DNA from 3 places in the Stenotrophomonas maltophilia group sp. P373 genome. Region 3 is predicted to be linked to each of the others. Evidence: predicted binding sites of a transcription regulator. Region 3 holds the regulator's gene; each other region holds the start of a gene.
The links. Region 3 encodes FliA, which starts transcription of late flagellar genes. Its sites were predicted from a motif close to TAAAGTTTNNCNNNCNNNGGCCGATAA; they were not measured.
Positions count from the first base shown of each region.

Region 1: ACSYHF_RS15030 (methyl-accepting chemotaxis protein) is a predicted target of FliA. The motif match lies at 1,794-1,820, and genes of this name have one in related genera.
Region 2: ACSYHF_RS06155 (GGDEF domain-containing protein) is a predicted target of FliA. The motif match lies at 1,907-1,933, and genes of this name have one in related genera.

Region 1 covers NZ_CM129994.1:3,221,446-3,224,716, reverse strand. The annotation lists gene ACSYHF_RS15040 (M23 family metallopeptidase) at 1-649, opposite strand, end outside; gene ACSYHF_RS15045 (hypothetical protein) at 1-39, shown strand, start outside; gene ACSYHF_RS15035 (L,D-transpeptidase family protein) at 654-1,616, opposite strand; gene ACSYHF_RS15030 (methyl-accepting chemotaxis protein) at 1,850-3,271, shown strand, end outside.
Region 2 covers NZ_CM129994.1:1,334,029-1,337,299, forward strand. The annotation lists gene ACSYHF_RS06150 (MFS transporter) at 1-363, shown strand, start outside; gene ACSYHF_RS06155 (GGDEF domain-containing protein) at 459-1,874, opposite strand; gene ACSYHF_RS06160 (TonB-dependent siderophore receptor) at 2,161-3,271, shown strand, end outside.
Region 3 covers NZ_CM129994.1:2,053,725-2,056,995, forward strand. The annotation lists gene ACSYHF_RS09480 (chemotaxis protein CheA) at 1-414, opposite strand, end outside; gene ACSYHF_RS09485 (protein phosphatase CheZ) at 417-1,022, opposite strand; gene cheY (chemotaxis response regulator CheY) at 1,022-1,414, opposite strand; gene ACSYHF_RS09495 (RNA polymerase sigma factor FliA) at 1,472-2,215, opposite strand; gene ACSYHF_RS09500 (MinD/ParA family ATP-binding protein) at 2,212-3,099, opposite strand; gene flhF (flagellar biosynthesis protein FlhF) at 3,086-3,271, opposite strand, start outside.

The DNA of each region.
Region 1 (3,271 bases), 1.2 Mb from region 3:
GCATCATCGCTGCCGACTTCAGCAGCGGATAGGGATTGATCGACTCTCCCTTCCACCACTGCTTCTCCGGCCCCAGCACATGCACTTCGAAATGCAGGTGTGGGGCCTCGGCACTGGCGTTGCCCGTGCTGCCGACGTAGCCGATCACCTCGCCGCGCTTGATCACCTGCTTCTCGGCCAGGCCATCGGCGTAGCGCTGCAGGTGCGCGTAGTAGTAGCACCAATGCCCGCTGGGCTCGAACTGGTAGATCGTCAGGCCACCGCGCTCGCTGTCGAACAGTTTTTCCACCGTGCCATCGGCCACCGCCAGCACCGGCGTACCTGCATCGGCCATGATGTCGATGGCATCGTGTACGCGGCCCTCGCTGCGTGCATCGGTGAAGGTATCGCGCAGCTGCGAGGGCAGGATGCCCTGCACCGGCAGCAGTAACCCGGGCGGTGCATCCGCAGTCTGCGCGGCCGGCGGCGCGGTGGAGGCGGGTGGGACTGTTGCGCCTGGCGCTACCGGTTCCGTCACCGGCGCGGCGGCCACCGTCGATGGCGCTTCCGGCAGCGCGTCGGTCACCGGCTCATCCATATCGCGGTGCAGCCACCAACCTGCACCCAATCCCAGCAGAACACCCAGCACGATCAGTTGCGAAAGACGCATCGACTCACTCCTGCATCACGACAGGCACCGAGGTGTCCACTGCGTCGGCCACGCGCAGCGCATCCCAGTTGGTCATGCGTACGCAGCCATGCGACTCGGTCTTGCCGACACGGCCGGGCTCGGGCGTGCCATGCAGGCCGTAATGCGGCTTGGACAGGTCGATCCAGACCCGGCCGACCGGATTGTTCGGGCCGGGCGGCAGCGTGGCTTTCTTTTCGCCCTTGCGTGCATCCCAGAACAGCTTGGGGTTGTAGTGGAACGGCGGGTCGCGGTAAACGCCCAGGATCTTCCATTCGCCGATCGGCAGCGGGTCGTGCTGGCTGCCGGATGACACCGGCACCTGCGCGATCAGCTTGCCCTGCGCGTCCAGTAGCTGCAGCGTGGAGTCGGATTTGTCGACCACGATCCTGGCGGCCTTCGGCAATGCGGCCGGGGCGATGTTGGGGACCTGGATGCGGCTGCCAGCCCTGGTCAGATCCACGCCGGGATTGAGCATCTTCATCAGCTCTGGGGACGCGTGGAAGCGCTCGCCCAAGGCTTCTTCCACACTGCTGTAGCCCAGCGATTTCACCTTGGCCTGGGCGGCGGGTCCTTTCGGTATCGGCTGGAACGGGCCGGCGACATCCTCAGCAGTCAGCGTGTAGCTGGCCAGCGGCGTGATCGTATCGGCCTGCAGAGCCTTCCAGGTGGCGTCGTCCAGCTCACCCGTTACGGTCAGGCCGTGTGCCGTCTGGAAGCCTGACACCGCCCGCCGCTGGTTGCTGCCTACCTCACCATCAATCTGGCCCGGAGAGAAGTTCGCACGATCCAGCAGCACCTGGGCATGCAGTGCGGAGCGCACTGCGGTGTCCGGGCCAGCCTTCTCGGCAATGGGGGCGGGCAGGTTGGGCGGCGGCGCCTGCGCGAAGGCCGGCGACGCCAGCAGCGAGATTGCGAGCAGGGTGGATCGAGACACAGATGAGCGCATTGGGATCTCCAGCAGGTACGCCGCCACCTTGCCCGCAGGCGGCGCCGAGCCGCCGTGAAAGGGATCTGATGCCCGCATGAGCAGGCATGTCATTGCGGCCGGTTGCCAGCGGCATGTGTCGCTGGGACGGGGGCTCACCAAGGTGAACGGTGGCCGACGCCGTCGATGGGCGGCGATCAAGATTGCCTGCCGTGCCGCCGATAAGGCCACATCCCCCCGTTTTGGATACCCCCATGAACTACTTGAGGAACGTCAGGGTTGCCTGGCGTCTTGGGCTGGGCTTTGGCCTGTTGCTGCTGCTGGTTGCCGCCGTAGTGGCCACCGGCGCCACCGCCAGCGTCGTGCAGAAGCGCGCGATGCAGCAGGTGGTCGACGTCAGCGTGGCCAAGGTGCGCCTGTTGTCGCAGATGCTCGACGCCAACAACCAGATGATGGTGGTGCGCCGCGAGATGCTGATCCGTCAGGGCGAAGACCGCGGCAGCGATGAGAAGCGCATTGCCGATCTGGTCAAGCGCTATGAGGCCAGCTGGACCGCCTACCAGGCACTGCCAGGCGATGCGGAGGGCAAGGCCATCGCGGAAACCATCGCGGCCAAGCGTGCCATCGCGCGCCCGCTCAACAAGCAGACCAGCGAACTGATGGAGCAGGGCGACTACCCGGGCGCCGTGGCGCTGACCCTGGGTCCGGTGCAGGAAGCCGCCAACGGCTGGAACAAGGCGCTGTCCGATGGCGTGGACTTCGAGGAGAAGGAAAGCCGTGAGGCTGCCGCCGAGGCGATCCGCCTGGGCGAGCGCAGCCTGCTGCAGCTGCTGGTGCTGGGCGGCGTCGCGTTGCTGGTGGGCATCGGTGCCTCGGTGATGATCGGCCGCAGCCTGACCGGTCCGCTGGCGCGCGCGGTGAACCTGGCCGAGCGCCTGTCCAAGGGACAGCTGGACCAGGAGTTCCGCCTCGGTGGCCGCGACGAGCTGACCCAGCTGGGCGAGGCGATGGCCAGCGTGCGCCAGAGTGTGCAGGCGGCGATCGGCGCGCAGTTGCAGATGGCCGAGCAGCACGAGGCCGGTGCAATCCGCTATCGCATGGACGCCAGTGCGTTCCCCGGTGATTTCGGCCGCATGGTGCAGGCCACCAACAGCCTGGTGGAGTCACACGTGCAGGTGGAACTGCTGATGGCCGAGGTGATGCAGCGTTACGCCATGGGTGACCTCAGCCGCGACCTGCCGGACTACCCGGGCGAGAAGGGCACGCTGACCCGCACCCTGGCAGCGGTGAAGCAGAGCCTGATGGCGATCAACGCGCAGATCGATGAACTGGCCCGCGCCGCACGCGCCGGCGATTTCAGCATGCGTGGCGATGCCGCTGCGTTCCAGTACCAGTTCAAGACGATGGTCGAGCACCTCAACGGCATGATGGCCAGTTCGCAGGCCAGCATCGCCGATGTTTCCGACGTGCTGCGCGCGATCTCGCATGGCGACCTGACCGCACGCATGGAGGGCGAGTACGACGGCGTGTTTGCGCGCATGCGCGACGATGCCAACACCACCACCGCGCAGCTGACCGGCATTGTCCGCGGCATCCAGGTGGCTGCCGACAGCATCAACAACGCGGCCCAGGAACTGGCCGCCGGCAACAACGACCTGTCGCGCCGCACCGAGCAG
Region 2 (3,271 bases), 720 kb from region 3:
TTGATGCTGGTCGCGTGGTGGCCGCTGCTGGGCCTGCCGCAGTCGCTGTCGTTGCTGCTGCTGGGCGTGATCGTGCTCGATCTGGGTGGGCAGGCGCTGCATGTCTCGAACCAGGCGCTGCTGCTGCGCGCGCCGGGCGAGCAGCATGGACGCCTGGTGGCGCTTTACATGCTCTTCTATGCGGTGGGTAGTGGTGCCGGTGCGGCTGCCGGGCCCTGGGTGCAGGCCCGGCACGGCTGGCCTGCCGTGTGCCTGCTGGGCGCCGGCATCGCGCTGCTGGCGCTGCTGTGGTGGGCGGCGTGGGGAGTGGTGGCGTTCAATGCATCGGCTGGCGCGCGGACCGGTAAAGTCGACTGTCGGTAGAGTCGACTGTCAGTCGACTGCTCTTCGCCCCGCGTGCGAAAAATTCCGCGCTGCGCGCGATAGTCGACCAGCGGTCGACTCTACCTGTCCTGTCGTCATCGCTGCAACGCACGCCGGCCCGGGGCTTCCTGCAGGTCCCCGCTGGCCACCACCACGCGGTTGCGGCCGCTGCGCTTGGCCTCGTACATCGCCGCGTCGGCACGTGCCATCAACCGTTCGTAGTCCGGGTGGCCATCATGGCCGGCCACGCCGATGCTGGCAGTCAGCGACAGAACTTGGCCGTTGGCCAGTGCCACTGGCGACTGCGCGATCTGCCGGCGCAGGCTCTCGGCGATCACCGAGGCCTGTGACTCACTGGCGGCAACCAGCACCACCACGAACTCCTCGCCGCCGTAGCGGAACAGGTAGTCGCTGCCGCGGGTCAGCTGGCCGAGCAGGCCGGCGACGTGCTGCAACGCGCGGTCGCCGGCATCGTGGCCGTGGCCGTCGTTGATCGCCTTGAAGTGATCCAGGTCGAGCAGCAGCAGCGAGAACGGCGTGCGATTGCGCGTGGCCAGCTCGATCTCCCTGCGCAGCACGGTAGGCAGGAAGCGGCGGTTGAGCAGGTTGGTCAGGGCATCGCTGCCGGCATCCAGTTCACCGATGCGTTCGAACAACAGCGTCATCAGGGTACGGATGGCGGCCAGGTCCTCGCGAATGGCCGGCAGCACCGCCAGTCGTTGCGCCGGGGTGTCATTGCTTGCCCGCTGCAGGTTGCCGTCGATGCGGGCCATCAGCTGGCCGACCTGCTGGGTTTCGCTGCTCTCGCCGAAGCTGGGGATGCCCTTGTGGGTGAACCACAGGCCGAATTCCGAGGTCGCCAGGCTGGCGCTTTCGCCGGCCTGCACGTGGCCGGCGAGTGCGTAGAGCAGGGCGTTCTCCCAGTCCAGCAGCAGTGCACGCTGGCGCTCGCGTTCGGTACCGACATTCTGCACCAGCGAGAACAGCCGGTAGGCAGCATCGGCACGGGTGGAGCGCTCACGTGCATGGGTGTAGGCCAAGGTCATGCCTTCCATGGCGATGTCCATGATCGCGCTGAGGCAGTCGATGGCGGCGAACGCGGTGGCGCTGTCGGGCGCGTCGTCGCGCAGGCGCACGAACAGCTCGTGCTTGAGTACGCGCGCGCCGCGGGTGACCAGGTCGACCGGAATGCCGACCCGGGCATGCACATCGCCGATCACGCGTTGCGAGGCAACGGTGGCGGCAATGCCGTCGGCATCAGTGGTCAGCAGCTGCACCAGCCAGCGCTGCATGGCCGGTTGCAGGCGTTGCTTGACCTGATCGTGGGACAGGAAGCGGCGTGCACGCCCGTCCTGCAACAGCACTTCGTAGAAGCGTTGGGCCAGCGCCGGCGGGGCATCGGTTGCGGCGGCGTGCAGCAGCGCGGTGGCGGCCGGGCCGGCCTGTTGCAGGCAGTGCTGCCAGGCCTCGGCCAGCGGCTGGCTGGCATCGTCCAGTTGAGGTGGTTCCACGTCGATCTCTGACTGCGTACGGCAAACCACCGGTATCGGCCGCGGCGGCGTGCGGTTGATGGTGGGCAAGCCAGCCAGTTTAAGCCCGATGCAGGGTCGTTCGGCACGCAGGGCACATCACGCCTGCGGTAGCAATGAGTGAACGCATTTGAGAATCACTCGCATTGATGGGAGAATGCACGCACGGATCGGGCCGCAGGCGACTGCAGCGACGCTCCGCCTCCCCCTCGTCGTTGCCTCAAGCCCTTTGCCAGAGGCCCCGTTGCCCTGCCAGAAGGTCCAGATCATGTCTCCTGCCGTTGTCCTCTCGCCGCGCCCGCTGGCGCTCGCCGTTGCCGCCCTGCTGGCGGGCAGCGCGCTGACCGCCCAGGCTGAAACCGACGCCACCGATATCGACACGGTGCACGTCACCGCCTCGCAGATTGCCCGCCAGGCGTTGGGTACCTCGACCATCACCGCCGAGGACATCGCCAGGCGCCCACCGGCCAACGACATCGCCGAACTGTTGCGCACCATGCCGGGCGTCAACCTCACCGGCAACAGCGCCTCGGGCCAGTACGGCAACAACCGCCAGATCGACCTGCGCGGCATGGGCCCGGAAAACACCCTGATCCTGGTCGACGGCAAGCGCATCGGTGCGCGCGATGCCGTGCGCATGGGCCGCAGTGGCGAGCGCAACACGCGCGGCGACACCAACTGGGTGCCGGCGGAGATGATCGAGCGCATCGAAGTGCTGCGCGGACCGGCGGCGGCACGCTATGGCTCCGGTGCTTCCGGTGGCGTGGTCAACATCATCACCAAGCGCCCGACCGGCGACCTGACCGGTGCGGTCGACCTGTACGGGCTGGTGCCCGAACACAGCGCCGAAGGTGGCAGCGAGCGCGTCGGCCTGCAGCTGAGTGGGCCGATGACCGACACGCTGTCGTTCCGCCTGTACGGCAACCTCAACAAGACCGACGCCGATTCACTCGATCTCAACCGCCAGTACGCCACCCAGCCGAACGCAGTGCCACCGGCTGGCCGCGAGGGCGTCAAGAACCGCGACATCAACGCGCTGCTGCGCTGGGACGTGACCGCCGACCAGGTGGTCGAGTTCGAGGCCGGCACCAGCCGCCAGGGCAACATCTATGCTGGTGACCGCGCGGTCAGCACCACCGGCACTTCGACCGGCATCGATCTGGCCGCCCTGGCCGACGGCAAGGCGGAAACCAACCGCATGTACCGCAACACCGGCGCGATCAGCCATCGTGGTCGCTGGGGCGATGTCACCTCGCGGGTGACCGCTGCAGTTGAAGCGGTGAACAACTCGCGCATCAACGAAGGCCTGGCCGGTGGCCCGGAAGGCAGCTTCAACGGCACCGACTGGTCGACCTCGCGCCTGCGCAACTACCAGCTGG
Region 3 (3,271 bases):
GGGAGCTGCTGCGGCGGCGGGTGCAGCCACGGCACCGCCATGCATGTCGAACTGGGCGATCAGCTCCGGCGGCGCATAGCCCGGCTCGGTGCCGGAGGAAACTGCATCCAGCATCGCTTGCAGGTAGTCCAGCGATTGCTGGGCGGCATCGAAGTGATGGGCCTGCAGCACGGCCTGGCCCGCGCGCGCGATGCCCAGCGCTTCTTCGGCGGCGTGGCACAACTCGACCATGGCGGTGACGCCGAGGAAGCCGGCGCCGCCCTTGAGCGTGTGGTAGCCCCGGAACACCGCGTTGAGTTGCTCGGTGTCCTGTGGTGCCTGCTCCAGCGACACCAGCTGTTCGCCCAGGCGATCCAGGATTTCCTGCGCCTCGATGATGAAATCGGCAGTGATGTCGTCGGATACCGCGCTCATGCTTACAGCCCCAGGTCCGACAGCAGGTCGTCGGCGTCGTTCTGCGAGACCGCGTGGCGGTCCAGTCCCTTCAGTGCCGGCCCGGCCAGTTCCGGATCGGTGCGATGCTGTTCCGGCGGCAGGCCGAGCGCGCCGAAGCCCTCATGCACACGGCGGACGATGCCGACCACGCGACGGATGATCTGCCCCGTCAGGTCCTGGTAGCTCTGGGTCAGGGCGATCTCGGTGAGGTTGTGGCGGATGCGCTCGAGCTGTGCATCCTGGCCCGGCTGCAGGCCTTCGGCGCGCAGCTGTTCGGTCAGGCTGCGGCATTCCTCGGCCAGGTCCAGGGTGCGGTGCGTTGCCTGTTCGGTCATCGCCACCACGTGGTCCAGGCGTGCGCAGGCATCGTCCAGTTCGCCGGCCTCGCTGGGCACGGTCGGCAGTTCACCCAGGGCCTGCCCGAGCTCGCGGGCCAGCCGCGAGAGGCCGCTCATCATCGGCTGCGTGCGCAGCGCGACCAGTCCGTCGATGCGTTGCCGCCAGGCGGTTTCGTCACCGGACTCCAGTGCGTCCAGTGCTTCCTGCAGGCGCAGGGCGAGGGCATTCCTGTCGACCGTGGTATCCATCAGGCACTGGCCGCCAGGCGTTCGAAGATCTTGCCGAGCTTCTCTTCCAGCGTCTGCGCGGTGAACGGCTTGATGATGTAGCCGTTCACGCCGTTCTGGGCCGCTTCGATGATCTGCTCGCGCTTGGCTTCGGCGGTGACCATCAGCACCGGCAGGGTCTTCAGCTTGGCGTCGGCACGAATCGCCTTGAGCAGCTCGATGCCGGTCATGACCGGCATGTTCCAGTCGGTGACCACGAAATCGAACGGCTGGCTCTGCAGCAGCGACAGCGCGGCATGCCCGTCCTCGGCTTCGGCGGTGTTGGTGAAGCCCAGATCGCCCAGCAGGTTCTTGACGATGCGACGCATGGTCGAGAAGTCGTCGACGATCAGGATGCGCATGTTCTTGTTCAAAGCAGAGTTCCTTTGTTGTTCATTCCGGGCGGCCGGGGGCAGCTGCCTCGGGGATGTTCATTCTTCGAGGCCGGCGTCGACGGCCTCGAATACCTTCAGCCGGCCGCGCAGGCGCAGCACGGCCTGGCCGTGGATCTGGCAGACCCGCGACTCGCTTACGCCTAGCACCGCGCCGATCTCCTTCAGGTTGAGTTCCTGCTCGTAGTAGAGCGAGAGCACCAGCTGTTCGCGCTCGGGCAGATGGCCGATGGCCTTGCCCAGCTCGCGGCCGAACTCGCTGCGCTCCAGCACCTGCTGCGGGGTCGGGCCACCCTGTGCGACCGTGTCCAGCTCGCCCTGGTCCTCAATGCGCGACTCCAGGCTCAGCACCTGGCCACGCGCGGCGTCTTCCATCAGGCGCAGGTATTCGGGCAGTGGCATCTCCATCGCGGCGGCCACTTCGGTGGCGCTGGCGGCGCGGCCGCTGCTCTGTTCCAGGCGGCGGATGGTGGCCGCAGCATCGCGTGCACGGCGGTGCACCGAGCGCGGCACCCAGTCGCCACGGCGGATCTCGTCGATCATCGAGCCACGGATACGGATCGAGGCATAGGTCTCGAACGAGGCGCCCTGGTCGGCGTCGTAGCTGCGCGAAGCCTCGATCAGGCCCATCATGCCCGCCTGGATCAGGTCGTCGACTTCGACGCTGGCCGGCAGGCGCGCGGCCAGATGGTGGGCGATGCGCCGCACCAGGTCCGAGTGCTGGGCGATGACCTCGTTGGCTGCCGAGCGCTGGACTTCCCTGTACTGGGCCGCGCCTTTCATGCCGCCACCCCGCGCTGCTTGAGGATGCGTTCGAGGAAGAACTCGACGCCGCCGCGTGGTTCGGTCGGCGCCTGCCAGCGGGCCGTGCGGCGCGCGATCTCGGTGATCGCCAGTGCGGACGGGCTGGACGGGTAGGCCTTCACCACCGGCTGCTGGCGCTGCACCGACAGGCGCAGCCAGTCATCCTGCGGCACGCAGCCCAGGTAGTTCAGCGAGACATCGGCGAGGAACTTCTCGCAGACGCGGGTCAGCTTCTCGTACAGCACGCGGCCCTCGTTGGGGTCGCGCACCATGTTGGCCACCACCTGGATGCGGTCCACGCCCCGTTCACGCGACAGCACCTTGATCAGCGCGTAGGCGTCGGTGATCGACGCCGGCTCGTCACAGACCACGACCACGGTGTCCTGCGCGGCCTGGCAGAAGGTCAGCACGCCGTCGGTGATGCCCGCGGCGGTGTCCACCACCATGATGTCCAGCTCGCGCTCCAGCTCGGAGAACACGTTGACCAGGCCGACGTGCTCGGCCGGGGCCAGCTCGGCCATGTGCCGGCGGCCGGACGCGGCCGGGACCACCAGCACGCCGTTCGGGCCTTCGACGATGACATCGTCCAGCGAGCAGCGGCCGGCCACCAGGTCGGCCAGCGTAAAGGTGGGGTTCAAGCCCAGGATCACGTCGATGTTGGCCAGGCCGAGGTCGGCGTCCAGCAGCAGCGTGCGCTTGCCCATGCCGGCCAGCGCCACGGCCAGGTTGGCCGACACGTTGGTCTTGCCCACGCCGCCCTTGCCGCCGGTCACGGCGATGGTGCGCACAGGGCCGAGCGGCTCGCTGCGGGTGGCCGACAGCGGGAAGGTCTTGGTCAGCTTGGCGTACTCACGCGACGGCATGGTTCAACTCCGGGTTGCAGGGCATATCGGCCGCTCGGCGCAAATCTTCAAGGCGAAGTACGAGATTGGCCGCACTTGCCCGGTGCAGGTCGTCCGGAACGTCCTGGCCATCGGTCACCCAGGTGATCGGCAGGGCATGGTCCACGGCCACCGACAGGGCGTTGCCGAAGCG